Linked DNA regions of Cellulosilyticum sp. I15G10I2. The protein of the gene in region 2 interacts with the protein of the main gene of each other region in a pairwise test. Links are inferred from orthologs where the notes say so. Each region holds a gene or a part of one and is shown on either strand. Other genes may lie near its edges.

Region 1 (12,939 bases), on a different replicon or contig from region 2:
AAATAGTTCTTCAAAAACCAACCTTTTTCTAGCTTCAAAAAAAGCCTCTGAATTTTGTGGGAAATGTATATTCATAACCGCATTCTTCTTATCTACCAGCTGATATTCTTTTCTGATAGACTGTGGCAAATAATCTATAATAAAAGGCATACATAAATCCAGACTTTTTTCTATAAGACCTCTTATCACCTTCTGTGATAATTTATAGGTCGCATTATAAATAGGGGTAATCTTTGCAATTTGCTCAATCTGATTAGGTACCGCTACTTTTTCATACTCTGGAGATTCCATTTCTATCTTTGCATACTTATGTTTTATTTTGCCATAAAATAAGTACTGTTCTCCCACTTCAAAGTTGTTTTTCATATAAGCTTGTCCATAAAAAACAATATAAATGCTTCCTGTTTCATCCTTTACTCTAAAGCTCACAATGATCTTGCCTGCTTTTTTAGTTATTTGAGGTTTTGAAACAATTGCTGCCAGAATATTATTATGCTCATTCATGACACACTCACTAATAGGCGTAATCTTTCTTCTGTCTTCATATTCTCTCGGGTAGTGTTCAATCATATCTTTTAATGTGTAGATTTGCAGCCTATTAAGCTTTGCAGCTACCTGGGCCCCAACTCCTTTTAAAGTAAGTATCGACTGATTTAACACCATAAAACTACCTCCTAAACTAACCTAAACTAAAAGTGCCGATAAAAATCGGCACTTCCTACTCTTTTTTCACTTCTTATTACCTATTATTCTGCCGATATCATAAAATAATAGACAGGTTGGCTGCCGTTATAAAGTTCTATATCTGCATCTTGATAGATATTTTCAGCGTCTAATTTAAAAGCCTTTGCTGTTTCTTCTGTAATATCTTCACCATAGTAGATCGTCACAACTTCAGCATCTTCTTTCATCTGTTTAAGTAATGACATAAAAGTTTCTTTAAGATCTTTGTGATGTACTACTATTTTACCTTCTAAAATCCCTAAATATTCACCCTCTATAATGTTTTCGCCTTCTATCACCGTATCTCTGACCGCTATTGTAATTTGAGCTGTTTCTACAAGCGCAATCGCTTCCTTCATATCGGCGATAACGGTACTGGCATCTTTTGACGTGCCGTCTTGTGCAATCATAGCAGCTATACCTTGCGGTAATGTTTTTGTAGGTACTACATGCACTTTAACTTCTTCCTCTATAATAGCTGCTTGCTCTGCTGCCAGAATAATATTTTTGTTATTTGGAAGAACTATGACTTCATTTGCATGACATTTTTTAATAGCACTTAGAATATCCTCTGTGCTTGGATTCATAGTCTGTCCACCTTCAATGACTACATCCACACCAAGGCTCTGCATGATTTCCGAAATGCCACTTCCGGCAGCTATCGCAACAAAAGCTAAGTCCTTTTTAGGTACGTGGCTTTCAGTTTCTTGGGAAGCATTATCATGAAAAATAGAGGAATGCTGTGTACGCATATTCTCAATTTTAATATGATTAAGTGCGCCAAACTCTAAGCCTTTTTGGAGGGCAAGCCCTGGGTTATCTGTATGAACATGTACTTTAATATAGGTTTCGTCAGATACAACAACAATACTATCTCCAATACTCTCTAAATAGGACTTAGTGCCTTCTTCATCATATTCTAAGCTCTGTACTCTTTCCACAATAAATTCGGTACAATATCCAAATGTGATGTCTTCAGTTTTGAAGTTCTTAAGCGCACTAAAGGCTGCTACACTTGAGCTGATTTCTGGTTTTTCAATTTCAACTTCAAGGTTCTCTATGATAACTCTAGCAGCACCTTCAAGAATACATAATAGTCCTTGTCCCCCAGCATCTACGACTCCAGCTTCTTTTAAAACTGGCAGCATATCAGGGGTTTGGCTTAATATCATATACCCATGTTCTAATACTACTTTTATAAATGTCTCGATATCTGAAGTCTCAAGACTAATTTCTAGTGCTTTAATCGCAACTTCTCTTGCAACGGTAAGTATTGTGCCCTCTTTAGGCTTCATAACTGCTTTGTAAGCTGTATCAACACCCTTTTGAAAAGCATTAGCAAGAACAATTGTATCTACTTCTACGTGTTCTTCAATCCCTTTTGCAAAGCCCCGAATAAGCTGTGATAAAATGACACCTGAGTTCCCCCTTGCACCTCTTAATGAACCCACAGCTGCCGCTTTAACAACTTCTGCAGCACTGCTGCCATCTACCATCCCTACTTCTTTGGCTGCAGCTAACATTGTTAGCGACATATTTGTACCTGTGTCTCCATCTGGGACTGGAAATACATTGAGTTCATTTATCATTTGTTTCTTTTCATCTAGCAGCTGGGCTCCTGCTATAATCATTGCCTGCAATTGCTTTGCCTCTATTGCTTTTAATTTCACCTTATATGCCTCCTCAAACCTTTCGTTCTTTAAAACAGCTTTTATTCTTTATCTACTCTTACACCTTCAATAAATATTTTAATGTGCTCTACGTCTATGCCTAGAATATCTTTTACTTTATATTTTACTGTACTCATTAAATTATCAGCTACTGCTGAGATCTTTGTACCGTATTCTACTACAATATGAAAATCAATGCTTACATTGTTTTCATTTAAGCGTACAGCTACACCACGGGTTAAACTATCCCCTTTTAAAAGATGAACAATACCATCTTTAACATTACGTGCTGCCATACCGACTATCCCGTAACACTCCATGGCTATGATTCCGCTTATTTGTGCAATAACATCCTCATCAATCACAATATTTCCATATTCGCTCGTAAATTTACTTGGCATATAACAGTCCTCCTAATCTCTACCCATCTCATTTATATGAGTCATATTATTTCTATAGATTTCACATCTTTAAATTTTAGTTATTCATCATAATAGGTGATGTGAAATCCTTCTGAGAAACAACATGATAGTAATGAATAACTCAAAGTTATATGTTGTTTCTCTATAATATTATCAACTTCACATCATTATATCACATAGTCTCTTGAGAAAAAAGTGGTAATCCTCTTAAAAAATTTCTAACCTAATCTATAAAAAATAAAACGCAATCAATACTTGAAATATTATCTATTATCTGCTACAATATAGTTTGTTATGTCACGGATTTAAAATCAAGGAGGTGTTCAAAGTGGCAAAATGTGAAATCTGTTCAAAAAACGTACATTTTGGTATTAAAGTTAGCCACTCTCATAGAAGATCTAATAAAATGTGGAAATCAAACGTTAGAAAAGTTAGAGTAGCTCAAAATGGAGCTGTTAAAACTATGAACGTATGTACACGTTGTTTACGTTCTAACTTAGTTGCACGTGCCTAATTAATGAATTTAAGATTGCTCTTTACTTAAAAAGCGGACATCCTTTAAGATGTTCGCTATTAATTTTTTATGCGTTTTATAATTAACATCTAAACATACCACATCCGATTCCTATAAGGATAATAGCTGTCGTAAAAATCCATCCAAGTGCGGGTATAATAATGACCATCAGCATACCTAGCCCTATACAAAAACAGCAAAGACCTGTTATTCTTCGTTTCATAACATTTCCTACCTTCTTTGTTAGTTATCTATAATTATAATATTCTTACATACAAAAAAAGAGCACGATTGGCTCATTTTTTATGAATTTATCATTAATCAACTGCTTTGATAACTAATAACAATCCTTTTTCTATTGAAATGGTCGCTTTCTCACTTACCATATAATTACTTACCCCACAAGGCTTCCCCTGTCTTAATATACCGTTTTGCAGCCTGTATCCAAGTGCTGTTGTATAAATACCTGACACTTCACTGCTAAAAGGCAATAAACTTATAAACGTACCCGGCTCACCATTTATTTCAATAAACTTATCAATAAGATATACCACATTATAAGGATTTATGAGTCTTGCAGCAACTTTTTGACCAAGCGCCTTATACAAAAGATGTACATTTGCCAGCGTATGATCTAACCTCGTTCCCACCCCGCCATAAATGTCTACCCTGCTTGCTCCTTTATCTATAGCTTTATCAAGGGCTATTTCAGTATCCGTCTCATCTTTTACAGAAGAAAAACTTTGTACACTAACATGTTTATCCTTAAAAAAATCTAGATCCTGCGCCACCCCACTATCAAAATCTCCAACTATAAGGTCTGGTACAATCCCTAAAACTTTTGCATGCTTCATGCCATTATCAGCACAAATAATATAATCATACGTATCAATATCCCTGCAAAAGGAATAGTCTCCATAGTCCCCATTCGCAAATATTAGGCATTTCATCCTCTAGTCCTCATAAGTTTTAAACGCTTGTAAAAATTTCTGTGCATTATTTGCTGTAGCCGTGCCATTAAATACTGATGAGCCAGCTACAATAAGGTTTGCCCCCGCATCTACTATCCTTTTTACGTTATCAAGGGTTACGCCGCCATCTACTTCTATTAATAAATTTTGATTATATTTATCAGCCAATTGTTTAACTTCTTGAAGTTTGCAAAGAGAATATGGAATAAATTTTTGTCCTCCAAATCCTGGATTAACCGACATAATCAGTACCAAATCAACATCTTCTATAATAGGCCTAAGATGGCTTACAGGTGTCCCAGGATTAATAGATACTCCAGCCTTCATACCCAATGCATGAATAGCTTGTATTGTTCTATGGATGTGACGGGTTGCTTCTAAATGAACTGTTAAAATATCTGTTCCCGCCTCTTTAAAATCCTCTAGAAATTTATCAGGATTATCAATCATAAGATGAACATCCATTATCCCTGTAATGTGCTTTCTTATAGACTTTGCAATAGGTGCACCAAGCGTAATATTCGGCACAAAACTGCCATCCATTACATCTACATGAATATATTTTACGCCTGCCTGCTGCACGCATTTAATATCTCTTTCTAGATTGGAAAAATCTGCTGATAATATCGAGGGTGCTAAATTAACCATTTTACCATCTCCTTATATCTTGTAATTGATTATAATAAGTTATATAACTGTCATATCTCGGTTTTAAAACCTTACCAGTTTCCAAGGCTTGTTTAACTGCACACCCAGGTTCATGTGTATGTGAGCATCCATTAAATTTGCATAATCCCTCGTAAATTTTGAACTCTCTAAAATAATATCTCAAATCATCTTTATCAATACCTTCTAATTGAAGAGAGGTAAAACCTGGCGTATCCAGAACAAACCCACCCATACTAAGTGGAATAAGCTCTACATGCCTTGTAGTGTGTTTACCTCTTTTAATCTTATGGCTCATTTCGCCTGTTTCTAGACTTAATCCTTTTTCAATTGTATTTAATAATGTAGATTTGCCTACACCTGAAGGTCCTGCAAAAACAGTAGTCCGATCTTTTAGTTTTGCTTTTAGAAGTTCAATATTGATTGCCTTTTTTGCGGATAGGCATAAGACTTCATAGCCCACTTGTGTATAAGTCTCTACCACATTGTGGTAGTCTTCTTCCTTGCCATCATCAATCTTATTAAGAACGATATAAGGTGTAATATTTTCTTTTTCAATCGTAATCAGAAATCTATCTAGGAGATCTAAATGAATTTCTGGATAAGTTACCGAAAATACAACAATGGCTTGGTCAATATTTGCAACCGGGGGCCTTATCAAGCTATTTTTTCTATCTAGTATCTCTTCTATGACTGCGACTTGGTATTTATCTCCAGAATTTTCTTCTGTACCTAATGTAATCAGAACATTATCCCCTATTAAGGGGACAATATTATCTTTTCTAAATTTACCTCGTGCTTTACACTCATAGATTGTCTGATCAGCTTCTACATAATAAAATCCTGCAATGCCCTTTATAATAGTACCTTGTACCATACTGCTACACCTCATTAAAGTCAATTTCATCCTGATAAGACGGTATCGTCTTCCCATCAAAATAAGTGTCTAGCGTACCTTTTCCTTTTCCTTTTATAGGAATATTCAATGGGAATTGATCTTTATTAACTTGTTGATCAAAAACTATTTTAGAGCCATCTTCAGTTGTAAGTTTAATCATCACATGATAAACGTCTTTTGTTTCAATATCAAAAGGTATATTGGCTAACGTAAATATTTTAGTAACAACGTTGTTATCTGATGGCTTTGGTGTATCTGGTATTGTTTCCTCCGGCTCAGGCTGAACTTCTTCTTTCTTGCCTTTGCTGATCACCACATCAATTGCAGTCCCTTCTTCAACTTGTCTGTTAGGACTAACTGTTTGACTGATAATTAGACCTTGGGAAACTGTATCACTATAATCTTCTTTACGTGCTCCTAGCCTTAACTTTTCATTGCGCAGACTTATCTCTGCATCCTGTACCGTCATATTTGCTAGATTAGGCACATTGGCTAATACCACCTGAGGACCTTTACTTACAATGAGCGTTACTCTTGTTTCTGGTGAGATACGTCCCCCAGATACTGGTGTTTGATCCATAATCTTACCTACTTCAACAATGTTATCATAGGCACCTTCGATATCATAGGATAGACCATACTCATTTAAGAGTTTTTCAGCACTCAGCCGATCTAATCCAATTAAATCAGGTATGGTTCTGTCTGGTTCTTCAGCTGTAACCTCTCCAGCTAGTGTAACCTCTATCACTGTATTAGGCTTCACACGGTTATTCTCACCAGGATTTTGTTTAAAAACAGTTCCTTCAGGTACTGTATCAGTTGCTTCTTCACCTATAACACTTAACTTTAATTTATAGGATTTAAGAAGATTTTCAGCTTGCTCTAACGTTTTACCTGTAAGATTAGGTACAAGTACTTCCTTTGATTTATTCATCCCAGGAAGCCATACAACAAGCGCTACAGTAATAATAGATATTAATACTAAAGTAGCTAATACTCCGCCTACACTCACAAGTACTTTATAAAGTGTAGAAATTTCTTCTTCCTCTTCTTCTTTTACCTCTAGATTTGGACCTTCCGTATAAATACTTGAACTTTTAAGGCTGGTATTTTTATTCAATTTATTACCATTATTTCTGATATATTCAGTTTCAACATCTGTTAACAAGATCGTATGATCCGATACTTCATTACTTTCTACAATGTATCCAGGATTACCCAGGATACCTTTCATGTCTTTTAGCATCTCATCTGCATTTTGATATCTTGCTGCTTGGCTTTTATGCGTTGCTTTTAAAATAAGCTTTTCCAAGTTAGGCATGACATCAGGGTTAAATGTAGTAGGCAGTGGTAAATCTTCATTAATATGCTTAAGTGCTATTGAAATATGCGAATCTGCTTCAAAAGGTAATTTTCTTGTGGCAAGTTCAAATAGCACAATACCAGATGAATACAAATCACTTGTTTCATTAACATATTTGCCTTTAGCCTGCTCTGGAGAAAAATAATGCACTGAACCGATGGCATTACCCGTTGCCACAACAGTAGAAGAATCAACGGCTTTAGCAATACCAAAATCAGTAACTTTTAAAACATTATCATGAGTTACTAATATATTTTGAGGTTTAATATCTCTATGAATAATCTTTTTTCTATGGGCATGTCTTAGTGCTGATACAATTTGTACACCAAACTCTAACACCATTTTAGAGTCAAATGGTCCCTCTTCGGCAATCAGATCTTTTAAAGTCTTACCTTCCACATATTCCATTACAATATAATGCAGGTCTTGATCACTCCCTACATCATAAATACCTACAATATTAGGATGCGAAAGACTCGCTGCTGCTAAGGCTTCTTTTCTAAATTTAGCTACAAATTCCTCATCTGTAACAAACTCTTCGCGAAGCACTTTAATGGCTACAAATCTTTGCAATCTATTGCACTTTGCTTTATAAACGATAGACATACCACCTGCGCCTATCTTTTCAATAACTTCATAGCGATCCCCTAGTATCGTTCCTGGTGTTATCATCATTTGTTCACCTCGTATTTCTTTGCAATTACAACTGCTATATTATCTAATCCGCCTTGTTCATTTGCTTCTTGTATTAATGTATCTACTATCTTTTCTAAATCTTCTTCATGATCATATACAATCTTGTGTATAACAGAATCCGTAATCATAGATGTGAGGCCGTCTGAACATAATATGATATACTCTACTTTACCCATATCATACATCAAAGTATCTATCTTTACTTTTTCATATGTACCAACCGCCCGCGTAATAATGTGCCTTTGTGGATGCTCTTTAAGTTCAATTTCTGAAATATAACCCTGTGTAAGCATTTCCTGAACCAACGAGTGATCAGTAGTTGCTTGAAAAATACTATTACGATTGATAAGATACAAACGCGTATCACCCACATGGGCTAAATATAAAATATCCTCAATGACAGTTGCCACAGTAAAGGTGGTACCCATGCCTTTATAGCTCTCATCATGCATTGCCTGTTCGTAAATCATATGGTTAGCATGCAAAATGCCCATTTTAATAAGTCTTATAATATCTTCTCTTGTTTTAATATCCAGTGTATCATGTGTCTCAACATAGCTGCAAAAAGATTCAATAGCTAGTTTGCTCGCTGTTCCACCAGCTTTATGCCCACCCATGCCATCTGCCACAATGTATAGATTAGGTAGAATGCCTACAGGCTTATCTGAAACAAATAAAGCATCTTCATTTTTTTTTCTTTTCTTGCCAATATCTACTTTGCCAATAGCTATCACGCTATTCACCTCGCTCTTTAATATACCTGTTACGTAGTTGTCCACAGGCCGCATCAATATCTGACCCAAGCTTTCTGCGCAAGGTAGTTTGTATACCATATGCACTTAATAATTTCATAAATTTCTCTATACTTGAAACATGGCTGCTTTTATACGTCCTCTCTTCTACCTGATTAACAGGTATGAGATTAACATGGCATAAAAGACCGCTTAAAAGCTTGCCTAATTCTCTGGCATCTTCTTCTGTATCATTCTCTCCCTCTATAAGTGCATACTCAAAAGTAATTCTTCTGCTTGTTTTTTCTGTATAATATCTGCAAGCCTTTAGTATATCAGCTATTAAATATTTGTGTGCTATAGGCATGATCCTTTTTCTTTTTTCATCTGTAGGTGCATGGAGTGATACAGCTAAAGTAACTTGCATCATCATATCCGCAAGTTCATAAATAGCCGGTACAAGTCCGCAAGTAGACAATGTAATGTGTCTTTGCCCAATATTCTGTCCAAGCTTACTATTAATCAGCTGAATAAATTGCATCGTAATATCAAGCTTTTCTAACGGCTCACCACTTCCCATTATAACAATGTTAGAAATACGCTCTTTGATGTCTTCCTGTACTTTATAAATCTGTGCCAGCATTTCTCCCGCTGAAAGATTTCTAACAAGTCCGCCTATAGTCGACGCGCAAAACTTACATCCCATTCTGCATCCTACTTGAGATGAGATACATATAGAATTCCCATGTTTATATCGCATCAAAACACCTTCTATTATATGTGAATCTTGGAGTTCAAACAAGTATTTTATGGTTCCGTCTAATTGAGAAGTATATTTTTTTGCTATTTTCATCTGAATGATAGGATAATCCTGCTTTAACTTTTCTCTAAGACCATGGGGAATGTTGGTCATTTCATCGTAATCCCATATCATCTTTTTATGAAGCCACTCAAAAAGCTGCTTAGCTCTAAAGGCACTTTCTCCATAAGTTTTCATAAGCTCTTGCAGCGTCGTTAAATCTTTGCTTGTAATATCGTTCATAGATTATATCCTCTTTTTCTTAAAGGCTGCTATAAAAAACCCATCTGTGTCTGCTACAAAAGGTAAAATTTGAACCATGCCTTGATTCTTGATATAAGCATGCAGTTCTTTAGGTATAGTATCTGCTATATCGTATAATTCTAAACCTAATTCATCTGCAATATAGGAGGCCATCTCTTCATTTTCCGGCTTTGAAAGGGTACAAGTACTATAAACTAAAACCCCTCCTTCTTTAACATACTTTACAGCATGATTAACCAATGCCTTTTGCAGCTGAACAATTCCCTTTAAATCCTGAAGACTCTTGCTATAGCGTATATCAGGCTTTCGCTTCATAATACCAAGACCCGAACAGGGCGCATCTAAAAGCACACGGTCAAATGCCCCTATCCATTCTTTACGAAATAGTGTCCCATCTTGAAGTACGGGTTTAATAATATCTACGCCCATTCTTTTTGCATTTTTTTCAATAAGCTCAAGCTTATGAGCGTGGACGTCTGCACTTATGATTTCGCCTTTGTTTTGCATAAGTTCTGCCATATGAATAGATTTACCGCCCGGTGCACTGCACATATCTAAAATATGCTCACCTGGTTTTGGTCTGACTACTTTAGCAACTAACATCGCACTTTCATCTTGCACCGTCCACATCCCTTCTTTAAACGAAGAAAGATTTTGCAAATTATCTACCTGTTTAATATACAAAGCTTCATCTAATAAATTGCCTGGTTCAAATAAAATGTTTTCTTGATTTAAAATTTCCATAACTTCTTTTTTTGATGTACATAATGTGTTAATACGAATACATACTCGGGCTCTCTCATTAAGTGCACTGCAGATCTTTTCAACTAAGTCTTCCGGATATACCGCTAACCATTCTTTTATAATCCAATCGGGTATCGCATAAATAATGCTTAGATAACCTGTTAAATCTTTATTTTTATCAGGATAAGCTATTTTTTCTTTATTTCTATCTATCTCACGCAGCACCCCGTTAATAAATCCTGACAAGTTACCAAATTTTCTTTTTTTAACAATATTAACAGCCTCATTAATAACAGCAGAAACGGGTACTTTATCTAAATAAAACATTTGATAAACACTCATTCTCATTACGTTTCTTATAAGAGGCTTCATCTTACGGATAGGTGTCTTTGAAAAAGAATTAATAATATAGTCTAATTTCAATCTATATTTTAAGGTACCGTATACAACTTCAGTAATAAAAGGCTTGCTTTTTGGTTCTGTATGATTTAACGCTTGTTTTAGCAGAAGTTGTGCATAAGTTTTATCTTTTTCTATCTCCATAAGTAGATCCACAACTTGTTCTCTTGCGTTTTTAGTATTCATAATAATTCCTTTCTCTCTTGCCTCTTTATCATCCTAGCTAGAAGTCTAAAGAGAGCTGTCCGGCTATGTTATTTATTATATAAACAATAAGTAAAAGACGCTAAATTAAGCGCCTTTTAGTTATTTCTTCTGTTACTCATCAAAATAAGTCTTAATAAAGATAAAATAGATACCATTGCAGCTGCAACATAAGTAAGCGCCGCTGCATTAAGTACTTTTTTGGCGCCGTCTAGTTCCTGTGGTCCTAAAATTCCGCTCGCCTCCAAGCTAACTAACGCTCTTTTTGAAGCATCAAACTCAACAGGAAGTGTAATAATTGTAAATAAAGTGGTTATTGCAAATAAAAGAATACCTATCTGAAGAAACGGCCCTGCAGTAATAAGCCCTAAAATGACAAGCGGCATAGACAATCTGCTTGCAAAATTAGTTGCAGGATATAATGCATGTCTAAATCTTAAAAAAGCATAATCATCTGCATCTTGAATGGCATGACCTACCTCGTGGGCCGCAACACCTAATGCTGCAATGGAATTTGCTCCATATACCGTTTGTGAGAGGGCTAGTTCTTTTTTAATAGGATCATAAAAATCGGTCATTGATCCTCTTATAGGCTTAATAGGAATGTTAATGTTATTCATCATTAAAATACGTTTTGCCGCCTCTTCTCCATTATACCCCGATAAACTTCTTATCTTGGAATACTTATTAAAAGTATTTTGCACCTTCATGCTTGCATATAATGGGATAATCATAATGATAATTGCCATTAATAAAAATATTCCACTGCCGCCATAACCATAGCCCAAGTATCCAAAACCCATAATATTCACTCCTTATCATTATATTCCAAGCATAATACCTTCATCAATTGTATTACCTTTAATATACTCTGATACTGGCATACGCTTTTTATTTGGCATTTGTATTTCTTGTATCAGTAAGCTTCCCTCTCCTGTTTGCACGCATATTCCCTTTTTATCTGCACTAATAATAGTCCCAGCTTTAAATTCAGTTGTAGTGTCTATAGGCTGTACCTGCCAGATTTTCATGGTCTCCCCTTTATAATAGGTATAACCAGTTGGCCAAGGATTTAAACCTCGCACCAACGCATCTATAACATAACTTGGTTTATTCCAGTCTATTTCTCCTAAAACTTTACTGATCATAGGAGCATAAGTACTTTTAGTATCATCCTGTTTTTGCCTTGTGAGGCCGCCTCCTGTTATTATAGGCAATGCTTCTTTTAAGGTTTGGGCACCTACTATTTTCATTTTATCATGTAAGCTGGCATAGGTATCTTCTTGAGTAATAGGTATTTCTTTTTTTAGAAGCATATCACCCGTATCCATGCCTTGATCCATGTACATAATCGTTACCCCTGTAACTGTATCTCTGTTAATAATAGACCATTGAATAGGCGCAGCCCCTCTATACTTAGGTAAGAGTGACCCATGTATATTAATGCATCCATACTTAGGAATATCCAGAACATTTTGTGGAAGTATTTGACCAAATGCTACTACTATTATAAGATCCGGATTTAAAGATTGTATGTCGTTATAAAATACTTCATCGCCCTTTATTCTTACCGGCTGCAAAACTGGGATATTATGTTTTAAAGCTATTTCTTTAACAGGAGGCATTGTTTCTTTGCCACCTCTGCCTTTTGGTTTATCTGGCTGTGTCACGACTGCGCAAATATGGTGTTTTTCATCAATTAACATCTCAAGCGTCGGAACAGCAAAGTCTGGTGTTCCCATAAATACAATATTCATAGAACCCTCCTATTTTTATTGATCTGTAACATCAATTAGATCGCCTTCTACAAGATCTACAAATAACTTGCCCTCTAAATGATCATACTCATGAAGCATGGCTCTCGCCATTAGTTCT
Region 2 (7,632 bases):
ACCATAATCCACAACTTTAAGTACATTTACAGTTGTATTAAAGATCAGATCCCCTTGTAAGTTAACAGTAACCATTCCCTGTGCTGGTGTTTGGTTGGTCGTCTTAAGCCCTACCCCGCTTAAAACAAATCCCCCTGTAGATTGCACACTACTAAGGTCCGGTAATGTAAGTTCTAAAGTCTGTGCATCAATCTTTCTTAAATTTTGACTGCCTCCGGTTATTGTATCAAAACCTTTAATACCCTGTAATTTAGGCACTCCAAGCGATGGCATATCAAGGACAAACTCATAGTCATTAGAATTTAAAACCATTTGAATAGTATTTCTTTTATGATTTAACATCGCCTTATGAAAAGCTTGTGAATAAGGCTCTTCAATCACTAAATCAGCCATCACACTATCTCTTGTTGCAGTGCTTACTTTATCTGATGTAACTTTTCCCCTATAGTCCATTGACTTTGCAAAACTATGGGTATTTGCGCTTACAGCTGTATTATTATTATTAATCCTAACCGTAGCCACAGCTTCTTTGATCTGTGTATGCAGCGGGATCCTCAAACTCACACCCGCAAAAATCATTGCGTCCTTAACTCTTATCTGAAGCTCTTTATGATTTATTTTTAAAGTCTCTAATCGTGGCATACTCTCAGAAAAGGGCATCCCTTGTATTTCACCTATAATTTCATTGATGCCAGTTCCTACTGCCCATTCAGCACCTTCTAGTATCAAATAGAAAGTATCTTCGGGTTCTAGTTCATCTTTTAAATCTATCACTAAACGGGGAGCCCCTTGGGCTTCAATTACTTCATCTACGCCCACTGTTACTACCTTTGTAATTCTATTATCTGATGCGCTATAGCTGATCGTCGGAAACATTGTAAATATAATCGCTGAAACTAATAGATAAATGATACTTTTTTGCATTGTCATATCGAAAGTCCTCCTAGTCGTCCTATAATTGACGTCGATTTTTTAGATTCCTCTCCTCCATTATAAAGGATTAAAAAACATAATGACAATACAAGTACCCCTCTTCCCTTCAATTCCCTTGTTAATAATTAGTAGCCTCTAAACTCTTTTTCAACCTTATCTATAAATGCATCCCAGTTTTCAAGAATAAGTCTAGGACAGGCTTTACCACTAAAATGTTGATGTGTTGTAACCCTTGAAAGCGGTATTTTATAGTATTTCATAAGATAAGCAATAAGCTTAATTGCATTTTCTTCTGACTGTTCGTAATTGCCTGATTCACAAATCTCTATCCCGATTCCATATTCATTTCCGACTGATGAACCCGCGTGGTGAGCAACTTCATTAAGGGGGATAGCTTCTATAATCTCACGCTCATCTACTACAATATGCCATGAAGTATCTGAAGTGTTCGTTATATTGGTTAAGTAATTTCTTTCACTTCTTGCGTCACTTGTTTCATTGGCTGTGTTATGTACTACAATATATTTAATTTTTCTATGTCTGCCAGGCCTTTTTCCAGACTCTGGTATCGTATCAATTGTATACGGTATCCCTATTACTTTTTCTATATCTTTTTGCACAATAGGCTTTGGCTTTGGCTTTACCAGCATCGCTACGCCTATAAGCGCTATAAGTGTCATAATAAATACTGCATCTTTATAATATTGCCGCCTATGGCTTTTGTCTTTATATTGCTTCATGTTGTCTCCTTAACTTATCTATTTGATTCTTACTATGTCATTTTTCTATACCAGTCCCTCTTGGCATTATACTATAGATTGCTTAGAAAATCTATTTTAAAGATAGCTGGTAACTAAAGCCAGTCTTACCAAAAGCCAGCTGACTTTAGTGGTGGCTAAAGTCAGCTGGCTTTTTAAAAGTTTTATTGCTCTTGTTTATCAAGTTCTTGCTTATTAAATTCTTCTTCACTTACTAATCTAAAATCTATTGATCTTGTGATAGTATCTGTTTTTAGCACCTGTACATAGACCTTATCTCCCAAACGGTAGATTTGTTTTGTACGATCCCCGATCCATCTATGGCCTGCCTCATCATAAATATAATAATCATCTGCCATCTCATTCACATGAACAAGTCCTTCTACTGTATTAGGAAGTTCTACATAAACACCCCAAGAAGTTGTACCTGTAATAACTCCTCTAAATAACTGTCCAACAAATTGTTCCATATATTCAACTTTTTTAAGTTTAATGGTTTCTCTTTCAGCTTCTTCTGCACGTCTTTCACGCATTGAGGATTGCTTAGCCACCTCTGGCATTCTCTCAAACAGTACAGCTTCCTTTTTACCAGTAAGCTGATGATGTAGATTGTATTTAATAATACGATGAATCTGAAGATCCGGATATCTTCTGATAGGTGATGTAAAATGGCAGTAATAACGTGCGGCAAGTCCAAAATGCCCATTACATTCTGCAGTATATCTGGCCTGCTTCATCGAGCGAAGAAGCAGATGACTGATGATGCTTTCTTCTGGCTTATCTGCTATATCATCCAGTATTTTCTGCATATCTTTTGGATGTACCTTTTGAGCAGCACCCTTGATATTATAACCAAAGTTATTAATGAATTCTGTAAGTGCCAATATTTTCACTGGATCTGGATCTTCATGGCTACGGTAAACAAAAGGTTTTTCTTGCCAGAAGTAATCCTCTGCAATTGTCTCATTACATATAAGCATAAACTCCTCGATAATACGGGTTGCCACGTTTCTGTCATAAGGTTTGATTTCTATAGGTGTACCGTCTTTATCAAGAATAATTTTTGTTTCTTCAAAGTCAAAGTCTATCGAACCACGTTTCATACGTCTTTTACGCAGTAGATCCGCAAGGTCTCTCATGCTTTCAAACATAGGAATAAAATCTTTGTAACGCTCTTTAAGCGCCTCGTCTTCATCAATTAATATCTTTTTAACATTTGTATAAGTCATACGTTCATCAATCTTGATAACTGTTTCCATAATTTGATGGCTTTGTACATTTCCATGGGAGTCAATATCCATCATACATGTTAAGGCAAGTCTATCCACCCCTGCATTCAAAGAACAAATGCCATTACTTAGTTTATGTGGCAGCATAGGGATAACTCTGTCAACCAGATAGATACTTGTGCCCCGCTCAAGCGCTTCATCATCTAACGGATGTTTCTCTTTCACATAGTGCGTTACATCAGCAATATGTACGCCTAAACGATACATCCCGTTATCTAATCTTTCTATAGAAATAGCATCATCTAAATCCTTAGCATCTTCTCCATCAATTGTTACCATCTGAAGGGCTCTTAAATCTGTTCTCCCCTTTTTATCTTGCTCTGGTACCTCGGTTGGAATGTTTTCTACTTCGTCCATCACTTCTTTTGAGAATTCTCTTGGTAGATCATATTGATAAATAATAGAAAGAATATCTACCCCCGGATCATTAACATGTCCAAGAACTGATAATATTTGTCCCTCTGGATTTCTGCGTTCTTCTGCCCAATTCGTAATTTGAACAAGTACTTTATGTCCTGAAACTGCACCCTTAGAAAGTTTTTTTGGAATAAAAACATCTCTTGAATATTTTTGATCATCAGGCACAACAAAACCAAAATTTTCGCTCTCTTGATAAGTGCCGACTAAACTTTCTGGACCTCTTTGAAGAATTTCAATAATTTCTGCTTCTGCCCGTTTCTCGGATGTCGGTTGTTTTGTAATTCTGCACATAACTCTATCTTTATGCATAGCACCATTTACCCCTGATGCAGGAATAAAGATATCTTTCTCATCTTCATCAAGTATTAAAAAACCAAATCCTTTAGGATGTCCTTGAAAAGTTCCCGATACGAGATTAAAAGTTTGCGGCACAGCAAACTTGCCTCTTTTAGTCCTTATCACTTTACCTTCTTTAATAAGCTCTCCCAGCATTTCTTCGAGCTCTGGTCTATCAGCCGGCGGAACTTGGAGTATTGTCATAATCTCTTTAATTTTAAGTGGTACATAACTTGGGTGTTTCATCATATCAATTAAGATTTGTTTTCTTGTGGGTGTCTTAGATTGGTTTTCTTCATTTCTCATAAGATCAACTCTTTTCTTTTATAAAGTCATACTCATAGTGTTATTTTTCATCATATTCATAAATTTATTTATAGCTATTATACCCGATTATAGTTTGAATTACTCTTTAAACTAATAATAATCATTATACCATAGTGTACTATTTTTTTTAAGATAAAATATATTTTGATAAAAAAATACACCTTACATTGACAATGTAAAGTGCACTTTTTATTAGTTCAGAATCATAAGTACTAATGCAAGAATTACAAAAAGAGCTGCTGTAGCCTTAGTCCATCTTTCAAACTTACCTTCTAAACTATGTTTTTTGTTTTTATCCCAATAACTATTATTGCTGCTGCTTGTCCCTCCGCCTAGAGAACCAAGTCCTGCTGATTTACCTTCTTGAAGTAAAACAACTGTAATAATTGCAAGTGCTGCAATTACATAGATCACAGTTAAAACTATTTTTACTATGTCCATAGTTTAAAGCCTCCTTCAAACTGTAATGTTTACACATCTTTCCTTATCATATCATAGAGTCATAAAAAAAGCAATAAACTTACATACCATTAAAACTATTTTGCATCATCATCTGTCCGACATAAGCCAGCCCAATCCCTACTAAGGTAAAAAAGGTTTGCACACATACAACAACCCCTATACCTTTTTTAATACTGGTTCTTGTTACGACAGAGTAGCCAATAACTAATATAACAAGTGCCCAGATCGCTGGAAGGCTTAAGAGTTGAGCAATTACATTTAATGCAATATTCCCAGCTAACATATCTTCATCTAATAAAATAGGCAGGCCTAAAACAGTATGTGCTGTAGGAATAAAGAACGCAATTAATTTATCTACACACATCACCGCACTTCCAACCATTTGTGAAAAAAGCGCAACTACAAATAAAGAGCCAAATTTTCCTTTATCTTTTACAATAGCTTTTACTATTTGAATAAGCAAGGCTGTTAAAAAAGCACTTACAAATATCATAACAACTGCTGCTATGATCCCTGATATTTGTGTCATGGCATATCTTTGACCTATCATCTCTTCTGATATGCCGCTCATCCTAAACTGATCATATAGCGTTTGTTTCATAACAGGATTTATAAAAGTAAGTAATGTCGCTATAACTGTAAATAAAATAGAACCTATAATGCCTATAGCCATACCTTGTGGTGGTTCATGATAAAAATTTTCTTCCATCATCTTTTTAGGTGATGAAAATATATTAACAAAATGCATATACCAAGGTGTAATCTCTCTTGTTTCTTCTTCTATAATTTTTTCTCTATCAACTACGGCAAATCCTCCATCTAGAAGGTCTCTTTCTTGTTCACCTGACTGAAATTTTTCTTCATTCATTTTAGCTTCCCCCATCTTTATTTATTTAATCGTATTTATTATATAATAAGCTACTTGATAAAACAATTAACAATATTTTATATATTTTTAAGTTTATTCCTTGACGAATACCAACACATTGACTAATTAGTCATTATCCATTATATGTATAACCTGTATAGCTCAACCTATAAATGTGTTTTTGTATAACCCGTTTAAAAAGAATAAAAATTGGGCTTAGGAAGTCCTAAACCCATATATTTTAATAAATAATTATTGATTAAGATTAAAGAAAGATTTTTTGCCTTTAAACTGCGCAACATCTCCCAATTGCTCTTCGATACGAAGAAGCTGGTTGTATTTAGCTGTTCTGTCTGATCGTGCAGGTGCACCTGTTTTAATCTGTCCAGCATTAACAGCAACTACAATATCTGCTATTGTATCATCTTCCGATTCTCCTGAACGATGAGATACAACGGCTGTATATCCTGCTCGGTTAGCCATTTCAATGGCATTAAAAGTTTCTGTAAGGGTACCAATTTGATTAACTTTGATAAGAATCGAATTACCAATTTGTTTTTGGATACCTTTTTCTAAAATCTCAGTATTTGTTACAAATAAGTCATCTCCAACTAACTGAACTTTCTTGCCAAGTCTTTTTGTAAGAAGCTCCCAGCCTATCCAGTCGTTTTCTCCTACACCATCTTCTATAGAAATAATAGGGAATTTCTCTGTAAGGTTTTCATAGTAGTCTACCATTTCTTCTGATGTTCTTACAATTTGCTGGCCTGCCATTTTGCTTTCGCCTTCAAAATAATATTTGCCATCCTCTGCATTATATAACTCTGATGCAGCAGAATCTAATGCAATGGCTATTTGTTCACCTGGGGTATAGCCTGCTTTTTGAATAGCTTCTACAATAAGCGTTAATACCTCTTCTGCAGTTGAAAGGTCTGGGGCAAATCCACCTTCATCGCCAACACCGGTTGCAAGTCCTCTGCCATTAAGCACCTTTTTAAGGGTATGATAAACCTCTACACACATTTTAAGGGCTTCACTAAAAGATACTGCACCTACTGGCATAATCATAAATTCTTGAAGGTCAACTGTATTATCTGCATGCTGTCCGCCATTTAATATATTCATCATAGGCACTGGAAGTACTTTTGCATTAATCCCGCCTAGATACTGATATAATGGCAGTTTAAGTGCTTTTGCAGCAGCTTTGGCTACCGCCATAGATACTCCTAAAATAGCATTTGCACCAAGTTTTGATTTGGTAGGTGTGCCATCTAGATCGATCATCATTTGGTCTATTGTACTTTGATCAATAGCATTCATCCCAATAATACTTTCGGCAATGATTTTATTCACATTATCTACTGCTTTTTTAACACCTTTACCACCATATCTTGAAGCATCTTCATCTCTAAGTTCAATGGCTTCTCTTTCTCCAGTTGATGCGCCAGATGGTACAATTGCACGTCCAACATAGTCACCTTCTACAACAACTTCAACTTCTATAGTGGGGTTCGCTCTAGAGTCTAATACTTCTCTTGCAAATACATCTAGAATTTCAATATATCCCTTCATAATCAAAGCCTCCCATTTCTGTTTAATATTCTAAACTATTTTTACCGCATTAAAGCCAATTTATGCATCATAAGTGTTTACTTATTCCTGCTTTTAACTGACTTCTTAAGAAAATCATCGCTACACTTGTATGAGCTATTTCTTATATCTATATGTTGACATATTTACAAACTTATATCAAGGTATAATTTCAATAAATTGTTTAAGTATTTCTCTGTTTTTACATCTGTTTTTGATAATGCTAAAAAAGAATAACTGTGGATGCAGTTCCTTGACAACGTCCGCAAGAGGGGGAGTATAGCTATCCTCCCCCCCCCTCGCGGCCCGTTTGCCAGTAACATTTAATACTCCATTACCCCTTTAATTTAATAAAAAATAGCGCATCAGCCTTTATATAAGACATGACGCACTATTTTTAATCTTTTAGATTGTAATTCATATTGCTATATTGCTACTTTTGAAGTAAAGACTCCCCAGTCATTTCTGCTGGTTTATCCATTCCCATCATCTCAAGAAGTGTTGGCGCTATATCTGCAAGCTTGCCGCCTTCTTTAAGCGTTACACCCTCTTTGTAATTCACAAGGACAAAGGGTACAGGATTAATTGTATGTGCTGTAAATGGTTCATTATTTGTATAATCAATCATTTGCTCTGCATTGCCGTGGTC

The links.
Region 1: the proteins of eno (region 2) and rpe interact in binary tests that used the Escherichia coli proteins (3 or more experiments, as listed by UniProt). The link is inferred for Cellulosilyticum sp. I15G10I2 from one-to-one orthologs.

What each region holds. Positions count from the first base shown.
Region 1 is NZ_FMMP01000006.1:1,209,050-1,221,988, forward strand. The notes cover bases 3,116-6,002. They hold rpe (ribulose-phosphate 3-epimerase), read right to left. Parts: upstream 4,949-6,002; coding sequence 4,283-4,948; downstream 3,116-4,282. Other genes in these bases: rpmB (50S ribosomal protein L28), read left to right, coding at 3,144-3,329; BN3326_RS21935 (hypothetical protein), read right to left, coding at 3,412-3,552; BN3326_RS05890 (thiamine diphosphokinase), read right to left, coding at 3,647-4,279; rsgA (ribosome small subunit-dependent GTPase A), read right to left, coding at 4,950-5,843; pknB (Stk1 family PASTA domain-containing Ser/Thr kinase), read right to left, coding at 5,848-6,002. In the rest of the region: ATP-dependent DNA helicase RecG, read right to left, coding at 1-663; BN3326_RS05875 (DAK2 domain-containing protein), read right to left, coding at 747-2,393; BN3326_RS05880 (Asp23/Gls24 family envelope stress response protein), read right to left, coding at 2,435-2,794; more of pknB, read right to left, coding at 6,003-7,902; BN3326_RS05910 (Stp1/IreP family PP2C-type Ser/Thr phosphatase), read right to left, coding at 7,899-8,666; dual-specificity RNA methyltransferase RlmN, read right to left, coding at 8,659-9,696; 16S rRNA (cytosine(967)-C(5))-methyltransferase RsmB, read right to left, coding at 9,700-11,046; BN3326_RS05925 (zinc metallopeptidase), read right to left, coding at 11,163-11,867; fmt (methionyl-tRNA formyltransferase), read right to left, coding at 11,886-12,821; def (peptide deformylase), read right to left, coding at 12,837-12,939. UniProt on the Escherichia coli protein: Catalyzes the reversible epimerization of D-ribulose 5-phosphate to D-xylulose 5-phosphate.
Region 2 is NZ_FMMP01000019.1:79,551-87,182, reverse strand. The notes cover bases 4,806-7,632. They hold eno (phosphopyruvate hydratase), read right to left. Parts: upstream 6,966-7,632; coding sequence 5,646-6,965; downstream 4,806-5,645. Other genes in these bases: gpmI (2,3-bisphosphoglycerate-independent phosphoglycerate mutase), read right to left, coding at 7,417-7,632; BN3326_RS17265 (YIP1 family protein), read right to left, coding at 4,806-5,393. In the rest of the region: BN3326_RS17285 (copper amine oxidase N-terminal domain-containing protein), read right to left, coding at 1-930; BN3326_RS17280 (peptidoglycan recognition protein family protein), read right to left, coding at 1,059-1,673; rnr (ribonuclease R), read right to left, coding at 1,856-4,042; preprotein translocase subunit SecG, read right to left, coding at 4,256-4,504; more of BN3326_RS17265, read right to left, coding at 4,584-4,805. UniProt on the Escherichia coli protein: Catalyzes the reversible conversion of 2-phosphoglycerate (2-PG) into phosphoenolpyruvate (PEP). It is essential for the degradation of carbohydrates via glycolysis.